3 regions of the Glutamicibacter sp. NPDC087661 genome follow, and region 2 is predicted to be linked to each of the others. Evidence: riboswitches for the same ligand, from Rfam matches in the RefSeq annotation. Region 2 holds a riboswitch; each other region holds the start of a gene.
The links. A riboswitch is a leader RNA that binds a small molecule or an ion and turns the genes downstream of it on or off. The one in region 2 is predicted to bind S-adenosylmethionine.
Positions count from the first base shown of each region.

Region 1: linked by a shared signal. The riboswitch ahead of ACIOTN_RS09830 (methionine ABC transporter ATP-binding protein) and the one ahead of ACIOTN_RS16200 (hypothetical protein) in region 2 are both predicted to bind S-adenosylmethionine.
Region 3: linked by a shared signal. The riboswitch ahead of ACIOTN_RS15775 (O-acetylhomoserine aminocarboxypropyltransferase/cysteine synthase family protein) and the one ahead of ACIOTN_RS16200 (hypothetical protein) in region 2 are both predicted to bind S-adenosylmethionine.

Region 1 covers NZ_JBIUWE010000003.1:113,391-117,548, reverse strand. Annotated here, with positions in the region: gene ACIOTN_RS09835 (methionine ABC transporter permease) at 1-586, opposite strand, end outside; gene ACIOTN_RS09830 (methionine ABC transporter ATP-binding protein) at 583-1,602, opposite strand; SAM riboswitch class I at 1,721-1,811, opposite strand; gene ACIOTN_RS09825 (WxL protein peptidoglycan domain-containing protein) at 2,109-3,152, opposite strand; gene ACIOTN_RS09820 (hypothetical protein) at 3,190-4,158, opposite strand, start outside.
Region 2 covers NZ_JBIUWE010000006.1:224,117-228,274, forward strand. Annotated here, with positions in the region: gene ACIOTN_RS16180 (APC family permease) at 1-560, opposite strand, end outside; gene ACIOTN_RS16185 (hypothetical protein) at 667-1,083, opposite strand; gene ACIOTN_RS16190 (helix-turn-helix domain-containing protein) at 1,220-1,786, opposite strand; gene ACIOTN_RS16195 (DinB family protein) at 1,920-2,507, shown strand; SAM riboswitch class IV at 2,575-2,688, shown strand; gene ACIOTN_RS16200 (hypothetical protein) at 2,704-2,970, shown strand; gene ACIOTN_RS16205 (VIT1/CCC1 transporter family protein) at 3,025-4,128, shown strand.
Region 3 covers NZ_JBIUWE010000006.1:125,012-129,169, reverse strand. Annotated here, with positions in the region: gene ACIOTN_RS15790 (methionine synthase) at 1-46, opposite strand, end outside; gene ACIOTN_RS15785 (DUF1852 domain-containing protein) at 66-1,058, opposite strand; gene ACIOTN_RS15780 (LysR family transcriptional regulator) at 1,181-2,122, shown strand; SAM riboswitch class I at 2,351-2,441, shown strand; gene ACIOTN_RS15775 (O-acetylhomoserine aminocarboxypropyltransferase/cysteine synthase family protein) at 2,525-3,826, shown strand; gene ACIOTN_RS15770 (cystathionine gamma-synthase) at 3,826-4,158, shown strand, end outside.

The DNA of each region.
Region 1 (4,158 bases), on a different contig from region 2:
GGTAGCCGTAGGTCACAGCGAGATAGCCGATGCCGCCGGCCCCGATGGTTCCGGCGATGGCCGAGTACTCGATCATCGAGATGGTGTTCAGCGTGATAGCCGAGGCCAGGGCCGGCAGCGCCTCGCGGATCTGGGTGGTGCCGATGATTTGCGCGGTCGAACCGCCGGTCACCAGCCCTACGGCCAGGTTGTGCCTGGGCAGGTCGTTCAGCGCGTTCTGCACCAGCCGGGCGAAGAACGGGATGCCGGCAATGGTCATGGGCACGGCGGCCGCCGCAATGCCGATGGTGGTGCCGGTGACCCATTTGGTGAAGGGGATGATCGCTGCCATCAGCACCAAGAACGGCAAGGAGCGTCCCATGTTGGCGATCCAGCTGAGCACCGCATGCAGGCGCGCCCGAGGGAAGAGCCCCTGCCGATCGGTGTTGTACAGCGCGATGCCCATCAGTCCTCCGAGGCTGATGACCAGGGCCATGACGATTCCGACCATGGCCCACGTCTGGCCGTAGGCCGGCAGCATCAACTCGGGCAATTGCTGCCACGGAGTGTCGGTGCCCACCGCTGCGCTTTCAAAGGGGATTCTCATGCGTTGGCCTCCACCAGTTCGTGGTTGTTGCGGGCAAGGCTGCTTGGGTCGGTTTGCAGGCCCCACCCGTCCAGCAACCGGATCAGGTACTCAGGGGCTGCGCCCCGCACGCCCAAGCGCACGCGGCCCAAGGTCCCCTCATGGTGCGCCTCGACGGCGCCGCCCAACAGGGCCACCGCGATCCCGTGTTCGATGCCCAGACGCGAGATCCAGCCGGGATCGACCCGGTCTTTGCGGTAGGCCACCGTCACTGCGTAGTCGAAGCCTGCCGGCAGGTCCTCGGCCCGCAGCGGCAGCAGCTTCGCCCCGGTCTCCGAACCCGGGGATGCCACCAGCTCATGCAGGGCTCCGTGCTCGGCAATGCGTCCACCGGCGAGCTGGGCGACCTCGTCAGCCACATGCCGCACCACATCCATCTCATGGGTGATCAGGATGATGGACAGTCCCAGGTCGCTGCGCAACGAATCCAGCAGCCCCAGCACCTGGTGGGTGGATTCGGGGTCCAGGCCCGAGGTGGCTTCGTCGGAGAGCAGCAGCCGCGGGCGCAGGGCCAGGGCCCGGGCGATGCCGACGCGCTGCCGTTGCCCGCCGGAAAGTTGCCCGGGATAGGCGTTCGCTTTTTCCAGCAGCCCTACCCGGTCCAGCAGCTGGGCCACCCGTTGCTGCATTTCATGGTGAACCACCCCGAGGTTCCGCAGCGGAAGGGCCACGTTCTCGGCGACGCTCAGCCGGCTCAGCAGGGCCGAGTTCTGGAAGATCGTGCCGATGGCGCGGCGTTCGGAGCGCAGGGCCTTGCCCGACAGCGCGCCGAGGTCCTTGCCGTCGACGAGGATCTGCCCGCTGCTGGGCTTCTCCAGCAGCGAGATGCAGTGGGACAAGGTCGATTTCCCGGCCCCGGAAGGGCCGACCACGGCCGTGATCGAGCCTTCGGGCACCGACAGGTCGATCCCCTTGAGCACCTCGATGCGCCCCTGCGCGGTGTCGTAGTGCTTATGCAGGTCCTTGATCTCGATCATGCTGCATGCTCCTGGGCGATGCGCTCCATAATTCTCCTTGGCTGTTGCACCGTGAGGCACTGCCCGGGGCCGAAGTTGCGCCGGCTCGCGGCTTGGCGTGGCCCGGTGGCAGCCACTGCTCCATCGGTCCTGGCGGTAGCACCGTCCCGCGATTCGGGTGGTTGCTGCGACGTCAACGAGCCAGGTCTCTCGGTCGCTCTGGATGGGTGGCGTTCAATATCTTGAACAACTTCAGTGTCGAGCACGGAATAATTTGTGACCAAGCGTGAAGTCAGCAAAACGTCATGAAACCCCGTGACGTGTTTCCGTGTCCTTGATTCGCGTCATTTTCCACGTCATATAGCATCTTGTGACTATTTACGACTGCAATTACGGCAAAACATTGACTTGGATGCCGTCCTTGCGATCGATTGCCGAGCTTTAAATTGCTAAGTCCGCGGCCAATGGCCACGGACTGCGCACATATGATTTGGGAGCGACGACGAACCCGTTCAGCATTAGTCGGACTAGTTGCTTTCCACCGCAACAGGTTCTTCCAGCTCGTCGTCGGCTTCCCAACGCCGGGACCGCCGGACTCCCAAGAGAATTGATGCCGCAATAACTGCGACCAGAAGCAGGATCCATCCGGCTGGGATGGACCAGAAAGTTGTCGAAGCTGTGCTGAACCCGGCCGGCAATGAGTCGATGTCTTCGGCGTTCACTCTAACTTCGACCTGCTGCCATAGCAGCGGCCAGAGTCCCGGCAGCTGCTGTTCGATTGCCACAATGGACCCGGGTAGCAGTTCATCGAGCTGGTATTCGGACGATGTGGATCCCCAGCCGAAGGGGCCAGATGCAGTGATCGTGTAGCTGCCCCGGGCCCGCAGATTCCCTTCGTTGGCCACGGTTGCGCCCACGATGGCATCAACCGGTTCGAACGGGTTCCACGCGATGGGCGCCTGGGCGCTGGCTGCCGACACGTTCAGCTTGACTGCTCCCTCGCCACCGACTCGGACAGCCAGCTGCGTGGCCAGTCGGCGGTCGACCACCACGGTTCCAGCCGAGGTATCGATATAGGACGAAACCATGCCACCCAGATAGTCCCCCGGCGCGGCGTCCGTTGGAATTTCGACAGTGAATTCGACCGAGGTTTTCTCCCCCGGTCCCAAGGCTACTTCAGCTTGGTCTACCTCGATCCACGCGCCCACGGTAGTAGCCAGGTCGGTTCGCTCGGAGAGTTCCAGCGACCCGTTGCTGGTGGTCGCACCGTCTGCGGGATAGACGGCCAGTGAAATTTCTTCGGTCCCGTAGTTGGTGATCTCGAAGGAATCCCGGGCCTGTTCCCCGGGCTCGAGATCGTAGGCGAAACTCGACCGGGTTTCTGTGCCGCCCGGGTTGGTGCCCCACGACAAGTCATCGCCATGAGCAGCCGGCGCCGTAAGGGCAGTGGCGATGGCTACCGCGAGCACACTGATCGTTGCACGGTGTCGCAAGTTCTTGCGGGTGGCGTATTGCTGGAACATCTTTTCCTCGGGAATGTGGTCGGCAGAAATGGTGGCGGCACGCACCACGGGGAACGCTGTGCGTGCCGCCGGTGAAGCTGGAACTCTACTTCTGGATGGCGGTGATCGTCAGAGTCGAGCTGTAGTTGCCGGCAGCGGCTTCAGCCGGTGCCAGCAGCTGGATGCCGGTGTTCAAAACGGCTTCGGATGCGCCCGTTGCCGAGGCCAGCGGAGCGGTAGCTGACAGGCCATTGCCGGTCGCCGGCGCCACGGCCGCACCCAGGCTGACAACGCCCGTGGTTCCCGCGCCGGCCGGAGTCCAGCCCAGAGCCTTGGCGCCGAAGGCGTTGGATCCGTCGGTGAAGTCTGTGGCCTTGCCATCCAGGCTCCAGCCTCCGGAAACTTCGCGGCCGTCATTTACGGTGATGGTCGGCAGGGTGCCGTTGGCAGTAAAACCTGCGGCATTCTGGGTGGCAGCCCCGAGGTTGGCAGTCGAGTCGGCGATGCTCCATTTGAAGACGCCCGGTTCGCTTGGTTCGGTCTCCTTCTCCGGAACGGTGACGTCCACCTCGACGTCCTTGGAATCGGAGTCCTCGGGTGCTTCCGGCTCGCTTGGCAGTTCTGCGTCGACGATGTCCCAATCGACACTCAGCGGGGTGGCGACTTTGCGTGCGTCGGCGCTGCCACCCGATGAGTACCAGTAGGACTGAGTGCCGGTTTTGCCTTGGAATTCAACGAAATCCGCGGGGAAGGAACCCCAATTGGCGCCTTCCTTGACCTGGCTCAGGCCGGCTGGCGCCTCTACTTCCTTGTATTCCGGGCTGACGCTGAATCCGTCGGCATCAACGGTGACGCCCTTCAGGTTCGCCAGGGTAATGGTCTGCGGTGCGATGGGAACCCAGGTACTGGCATCGTTCATGTCTGCCTGGTAGCCCGATCCGGTGGCCTTCAGGGTGGCAGATCCGTCGGCTTTGACGTTCAGCACTGGATCCGTGGCGGTCCAGTAGGTCAGTCCGCTGTAGAACACGGAGGTGAACGACCCTTCCCACGAAATCGTGGCTTCGCCAGTCACCGG
Region 2 (4,158 bases):
AGCATTGCGCCGATGACGAAGAGGAAGAGCACCACGAAGGTCTGCACTACACCGGCGGTCTTGATACCCCGGATGTTAATCCAGGTGATCGCTATCGCACCGGCGACACCGACCAGCGCCCAAGTCAAGTAGACCTCTGAGCCAGCGATCTCCCATAATCTGATCTGCGAAAGCTCCGGGAAGAGATAGAGCACGGATTTGGGCAGTGCCACTGCTTCAAAGGCCACGATCGCAATGTAGCCGCCGACGATGGCCCACGAACCGGCAAAAGACCAGCGGGCGCCCATGGCGCGCAGCAAGTAGTTGTGCTCACCGCCTGCTTTCGGCATGGCCGCAACGAGTTCGGCATAGGTCAGGCCAACTACCGCCATGATGCCACCGCCAACCAGCATAGCCAGCGTGGCTCCGAACGGGCCGGCGGTGGTAATCCAGTCGCCGGTGAGCACGACCCAGCCAAAGCCGATCATCGCGCCCACGCCTATGGCCAAGGCATCCCAGCGGCCGAGGACCTTCTTGAGGCCTGGTTCTGCGGTGTGGTTCTTCGCGGTTTTTCCTGACATGGCAACCCCTTCTGGAAAGTTGATCAGGATCACACTATGCAAAATCGCGCCAAAGGGTATTGGATGTTTTGACTACATTTCAGGCTATTTTGCCCAAATCGGGAGGCTAGGCCTCGCCGGAGCGCTTCTTGCTGGCTTTCACCAGCGCGCGGTCGACCTCGTGAATGCCCAGGCAGAAGCCTGCGGACATGACCAGCGATTTGATAGTCAGTTCGGAAAGGTCATCAGCTACGTACACCAGCTGGATCGGTCCGGCCAGGACCAGCAGGACACCTGTCCACAGCACATACGCCCACGAGGTGCGCGCCTGCGCCATCACCGGGAAGCGTGCCCGTCGGCGAATCGTCCGCACGCCAATGGTGACAATGACGACGGCCAGAATCGCGGCGCCAATGAAGAAGAAATTGCGTTGGGTGCGGATCCAGGTCAAGGTGGTGCCAATAAGAACGCCGAAAAGTATCGAAGCCCACCAGCTGATACTGCGCAGTTGATCTTGCGCAGCGGTTGGTTCGCCTGTCCTCACGCCTCTCCCATCACTGATTGTCCCGAGCGCCCGGAACAACGCATCGTTCCTAGAATACGCGGTTCATCTCCCCGCAGACGAACGCGCAGCCGCACTGCGCATGCCGTGCCATGGCAGCAAGCGCAAGGGATTGGCGTCATGAGAGGATCAGCGTCCAGGTAACCACGGCAACCTCATCAGAATCGTTTTCCCAGCTATGCGGTTCACGCCCGGGGAAGGTGATCGTATCGCCTGCTTCGAGTTCTACGCGCTGATCAGGCAATACCAGGATGAATTTTCCAGCGATCACGTGCAGCACTTCCAGCTCGCAATCCACCGAATACAGCTCCGCTTCACCGGTGCCCTTGGGCGCAATCTCGGCGCGAATCATCTGCACCCGCTTCTCGCTGCGCGGCGTGACCAGCTGCTCCGTGATGCCGTCACCGCCCAGGGAAACACGGGGTGCCTGCTCCAGTCGGACCAGTTTCGTTTCAGGAACCTCGAAGAGGGTACCGACCTCCATGCCCAGCACTTCGCACAACCGCAAAAGAGTGGAAACCGAAGGGCTGGTCAGGTCGCGCTCCACACGCGAGAGGAAACCCTTGGTCAGTCCGGATAGCTCGGCGACCTGGTCAATGGTCATACGCTGGGTCTGGCGCACCCCGCGCAGCCTCGCACCGATATTGATCGCAGCACCGGTTGGTTCAACTGGCAAGGTTTTCATCGTTTGGCTCCTCGACGTTTTCTGCAGCAACAACCGCAACCACTTTGGCTTCAAGGCCTGCGGGGCAAGTTTACCAATGGTAAACACACCGCGCCCTCTACCGCGAGACTGCAGCGCTCACTAGACTCTGCCCATGGACAGCACCAAGGACAAGCTCTGCGGGTACCTGAACGACGCGCGCGAGAATGCGATCTACAAGGCAGAAGGCCTCGCCGAACACCTGGCACGCACTCCGCTCACCCCCACGGGCACCCATATCCTGGGAGTGCTGCACCATTTGGCGATCAATGAATACGAATATTTCGGCACCTGCCTCAAGCGCAGAGCCGATGACCGCTACGTTCGCGAATTCATTGCACCGCATGATCCCGACGCGGATTTCCTTCCGCCAGCAGATATGGATGCGCAACAGCTGATCGGCCTGTATCGGAAAGCCATCGCCTTCGCCGATGAAGCCATCAGCGACCTGCCCCTGGACTGCCCCGTAGAGGTACCGTGGTGGGGGCCAGCTGGCAAAACCACCTTGGATCACCTGCTCATCCATGCGCTCGCCGAGACCTCCCGGCATGCAGGGCATCTGGATATTATTCGCGAGCAGCTCGATGGCCGTGCTGGCTGGACCGCGCAACTGGATCTGCTGCCCGACTACACCGCGGGGCAATGGGCCGAACAACGCGAGAAGCTGCAGCAACTGGCCAATGCCTTTGCCCCGGGCAGCTGAGCCGCAGTCATATTACGCATTCGGACTTCACCGCGCCCTGCCGCCGGCGGTACCATCGGAAATGTTGCTTCACGAGACGCGGCGCCAAGCTCCGACTGGCCGCGCACCAACCCCAAGTTCATGGGTGGTTCGGATGAGGAAGCGGTCCGCGCACCAACAGGTGCACGGGCAAGAGCTCGCAAGAGAGTTGACCTCCATGGCATATCCGATTCTGCCCGTCATCGACCGCCAGACCGGCCAAGTGCAATTCAAGGCCGAGGGGCGCTGGCGCACCCGCTACGTTGCAGATCCGCTCAGGCTTGAACGGCTCATTGCCCGTTGCGCCCGCAGGCCGACCTATGATCCGGCCACTTCTGAATTGCAGCTGGTGCTGCCGGTAGCCGGAAATCCCGCGGGCAAGAGAATTGCTTTTAGCCTTGCCAAATTCCCAAGTGCAGGAGCCCTGACTAAACTGGGTGGTTGATCCGATCCACGGGTTTCATTGGAAAATCCATGTTCCAGGAGAGTCATCGTCGCGATGCCACAGCACCCAGAAACCGAACCTACCAAAGCGCAGATCCAGCGATGGCGCAAGTATCTCGCAGATGAAGTCGCCGAAGGCTCCATCTACAGGGCCCTCGCGGAAAAGAAAACCGGTCAAGAACGGCAAATCCTGCTGGGCCTTGCAGAGGCGGAAGCCCGCCACGAATCCCACTGGCGCGTCCTGCTCGGCGAGCATTTCAAGGAAGTCCGCCCGTCGCTGCGACGCACCATGCTGCGTTTCCTGGCATTGCATTTCGGTTCGGTCTTCGTGCTGGCCATGGCCCAGCGCTCCGAAAGCAGTTCGCCCTACCGCGACGACAAGGACGCCACCGCGCAGATGGCGGCCGACGAACAGGTCCACGAAGAGGTCGTCCGGGCGCTGGCTACAGCAGGCCGTGCGCGCCTTTCGGGCAACTTCCGCGCTGCGGTCTTCGGCGCCAACGACGGGCTGGTTTCCAACCTGGCGTTGATCATGGGTATCGGTGCGACCGGTGTTTCAGCGACCTTCGTGCTGTTCTCCGGTGTTGCCGGTTTGCTGGCCGGCGCACTGTCCATGGCAGCTGGCGAGTACGTCTCGGTGCGTTCCCAGCGCGAGCTGCTGACCGCCTCGCGACCAACCCAGGTCACGCTGACCGCCGCCCCGAACCTCGATCTGGACGCCAACGAGCTGGTGCTGATCTACAAGGCCCGCGGAATGAGCGATGAAGATGCAGCGCACCGGGCCGCAGAACGCATGGGCCTGTTCACCTGCGATTGCAACCCCGACTTCTCGTTGAACCCGGAAGGCCGCGGCGAAGAACTCGAGAAGGAGCACCAGGAACTGGGGTCGGCCACCGGCGCGGCGGCCACCTCGTTCATCCTTTTCGCTTCCGGCGCGGTCGTGCCGATCCTGCCTTATATCCTTGGGCTCTCCGGCATGACCGCGATCCTCGTCTCGGTAGTCCTGGTAGGCGTGGCCCTGATGATCACCGGAGGGATCGTGGGACTGCTTTCCGGTGCCTCCCCGCTCAAGCGCGGCCTGCGCCAGCTAGCCATCGGCTGGGGCGCAGCGGCCATCACCTACTGCTTGGGCCTGATCTTCGACGTCAGCATCGGATAGCAGCCTGCTGCGATTCGAATGCCGGTACAG
Region 3 (4,158 bases), 99 kb from region 2:
TGGGCAGGCTGCCAACAATTGACGTGGGGATAAGCGGAGAAGTCATGGGGGAATCTTTCTGGATCTTAGGCGACTGGTGACGGGCAGGAAGCGGACCACTGATCGAGCAGTTGGCGATTCGGGGTGATGAAATGCTCTTCGGTGAACTTGCCTTGGATCTTGCCCAGTTGGGTTCGCTCTTCGCGGTCATAGAAGACGCGGGTGGGGGAGAAATCCTCGGCGCCAAGGCTCGGGTGGTACACAGCTGGAGCCGCCGAATTGGCGTTGTAGATTTCCGGACGGTAGATCTTCTGAAACGTCTCCATGGTGCTGATCAGGCTGATCAGCTGCAGGTTCGTGTAGTCGTTGAGCAGGTCGCCACGGAAGTAGAAGGCCAGCGGTGCGACAGCACCCGGCGGCATGAAGTATCGCACGCTCAAGCCCATTTTTCCGAAGTACGCGTCGGTCAATGAATTTTCATCTTGCTGGTATTCCAAGCCGAGCACTGGATGGCTGTTGCCGGTGCGGAAGTAGGTCTTGGAAGTCGAGACGCTGATGCAGACCACCGGCAACTGGGCAAAACGCTCACGGTACGCCTGTGAGTTCAAGAAATGCTGGAAGAGCTGCCCATGGAGATCGCCAAAATCCTCCGGAAGCACCGGGGCTCCGCTGTCATTACACGAAGCTGGAAGCACCACGCTGAAGTCGTAATCGCGGACATAAGAAGAAAAATTATTGCCGACCATGCCATGGGACCGAGTACCCATGAGTTTATCCACGATCGTGGTTTCAAGCACTTCTAAAAGTGGAAATTCCTGATCGGTATTATCGGCAGAAAAATGAACATTTGCGGAAATGATTTCCAATTCAAGAGAATAGCGGTCGCCTTGGGGATTATCCCAGTGAGCCAAGGAATTGAACCGGCGGTTGATCATCGTCAGGGCATTGCGCAGGTTCTCTTCACGGCGCTCTCCGCGTGCCAAATTAGCGAAGTTTGTCGTGGTGCGCGAATTTGTCGAAGGGGAATAATTCTCGTCGAATCTTGTGGTGCTAATGCTGAAATTTAATGCGTCTGCCATGATGGCCAATCTGTATTTGGGAGGCCTGGGCAGGCCGAGGGGAAGTCGTTGCGTCAATCATGCAGGGTGATTCTTGATATCAGGTAACTCGATATAACTATGGATTCATATAGACTCGATCTATGGTTCAGGGAACAAATGGCTTGACACTGCAGCAGCTGCGCTATTTCGTGGCGGTGGCCTCCGAGGGATCCATCTCCGCCGCAGCCGACCTGATTTACGTCGCACAGCCCAGCATGTCGGCGGCGATGAAGGAGCTTGAATCACGGGTCGGGCGCACCTTGCTGATGCGCTCGGCCAGGGGAGTGACGCTCACCGCCGAAGGCGCAGAATTCCTCGGCTACGCCCGGCAGGTGCTCGAGCAGGTGGAGCTTCTTGAGCACCGCTACCTCGGGCGCCCCGCCGCGCGGCGGCTGCTGGGCGTCTCGACCCAGCACTACTCCTTTGCGGTGGATGCCTTTGTCCGGATGGTCCAGGCCAGCGGGGCCGAGGAGTACCAGTTTTCGCTGCGCGAGACCCGCACCGAAGAAATCATCGAGGACGTGCGCACGCTACGCAGCGACATCGGGATCCTCTACCGCAACGACTTCAACCGGAAGGTCATCGACAAGCTGCTGCGCGAATCCCGGCTGGTCTTCCACCCGCTGTTCCTGGCCGATCCGCACATCTTCATCTCGCGCAGCAACCCGCTGGCCACCCGGGACCAGGTCACGCTCGAAGACCTCGAAGACCTGCCCCGGCTGACCTTCGACCAGGGCGCGAATAATTCCTTCTACTTCGCCGAGGAGGTGCTCTCCACGCGCTCCAGCCAACGCGAAATCCAGGTCTCCGACCGCGCCACCATCTTCAACCTCATGATCGGCTTGGGCGGGTACACGATCTCCACCGGCATCATCAGCGACGAGCTGGATCCCTCCATCGTGGCCATCCCGCTGGCCATCGAGGAGCGCATCGAGATCGGCTGGATTGACCACGCCGCCATCCCGCTCACCGACCAGGCCCAGCGCTACCTGCAAGAAGTGCGAACGGTGGTCGCCAGCTTCGGGGTAGAAGTGCTCGGCTGAGCCGCCAGCAGCGTAACCGCCGGTCATGGAGCACCGGCGCATCGTCACAAAATTCAGGAGAAACCGCTAAACCATGCGGTTTTTCTCAATTCTGCGCGTCACAAAGTGGTGCCAACCACCGCGTCGTCATGACAAGGCGACGACATATGAAGCGTAGCGGCCTTGTATGAAGCCGGGCGCCGGATATCGCTTGCACCGTTTGCGGCGGATAGCCAACCATGGAAGAACAACCCATCAAGAGCGGCCGAGAGATCTGGCTCGAAGACGCCGCAGCAACCATCGGGAAACCGAAAGGTGCTACCGCCAGGAACGATGGAGCAGTTCCGAACGCGTTTTTGCGTAGCTTCGTGCCGCCGCACGATGCCAATCGGTGCACTCCCTCGCAGACAACGAGGAGGAGCTATGAGCCAAGGAACCGACGCGGTCCACGCCGGATATCGCCCGAGCGGAGACTTCCGCCCGATGTTGCCGCCACTGCACAATTCCGCAGCCTACCAATTCCAGTCCCACGCCGAAGCGATCGAAAAGTTCGCACTGCGCCAGGCCGGCTTCACCTACTCACGCACCGGCAACCCCACCGTCTCGATTCTCGAACAGCGCGTGGCAGCACTGGAAGGCGGAGCCCAAGCGGTAGCCACCGCCACCGGACAGTCTGCGGTTGCCTTGTCCCTGCTGGCCCTGACCCAGGGACCCAAGCACATCGTGGCTTCCTCCTCGCTCTACGGCGGCACCGTGGATCTGTTCACCGACACCTTCGCCGACTTCGGCATCCGCATCAGCTTTGTCGACCAGGCCGATCCGGCCGCCTGGGCCGGGGCCATCGAGGAAGACACCCGGGCCTTCTTCCTAGAGTCCGTCTCCAACCCGCTGTGCACCGTGGCCGACCTGCCCGCCATCGCGGCCATCGCCCACGAACACAACATCCCGGTGGTCGTGGACAACACCCTGGCCACGCCACTGAATATTCGCCCGCTGGATTTGGGTGCCGACATCGTGGTGCACTCAGCCACCAAGGGCCTGGCCGGACACGGCTCGGTACTCGGCGGGATCGTGGTCGACTCGGGGAACTTCGACTTCACCGATGCCGTCCGCTGGCCGCAAATTGCCGCCCCGCGCGTGCGGCTGAACAACACCTCGCTGCTTGAACGCCACGGATCGGCTGCCTACGCGATGCTGGTCCGCTCCAAATTCCTACACGATCTGGGCCCGACCCTGGCTCCGGCCAGCGCCCAGGGGATCCTCGCCGGAATCGAAACCCTGCCGGTGCGCGCCGCCCATGTGCAACGCAGCGTCACCACGCTGATCGATACTCTGGCCTCCCACCCGGGCATTGTGGCCATCCACCACCCGTCGCTGCCCACCCATCCGAGCCACGAGCTGGCCCAACAACTCACGCCCAAGGGCACCGGCTGCGTGGTTGCCATCGAGTTGGCCCACCCGTCGCTGGTCTCCCCGGTAATCGATGGGCTCACGCTGATCTCGCTGGCCGCCAATGTGGGGGACACCCGCACCATGATTTCGCACCCGGCGACCATGACGCACTGCCGGCTCTCCGCACAACAGCTGGCCGACGCCGGCCTGAACACCTCCACCCTGCGCCTGTCGGTCGGGCTGGAAGACCCCGCCGACCTGCTCGCCGACCTCACCCAGGCACTGGATCTGGCATTGGACCAGGCCCTGGCCCCACAAACCCAAGGAGCATGATGACTGGCTTCAACACCCTCGCCGTGCACGCCGGCCAGCACAAGGATCCGCACACCGGGGCGGTCGTGCCCCCGATCTACCAGACCAGCACCTTCATCCAGGACGGCATCAACGTGCTGCGTTCCGGGCATGAATACTCCCGCGGCTCGAACCCCACCCGCGACGGATTCCAAGAGCAGCTCACCGCACTGGAAGGCGGGACCGCCGGATTCGCCTTCGCCTCGGGCATCGCCGCCGAAGACGCGCTGCTGCGCGCGGTGCTGGAACCGGGCGACCACATCATCCTCGGCGCCGACGGCTACGGCGGCACCAACCGGCTGATCTCCAAGCTG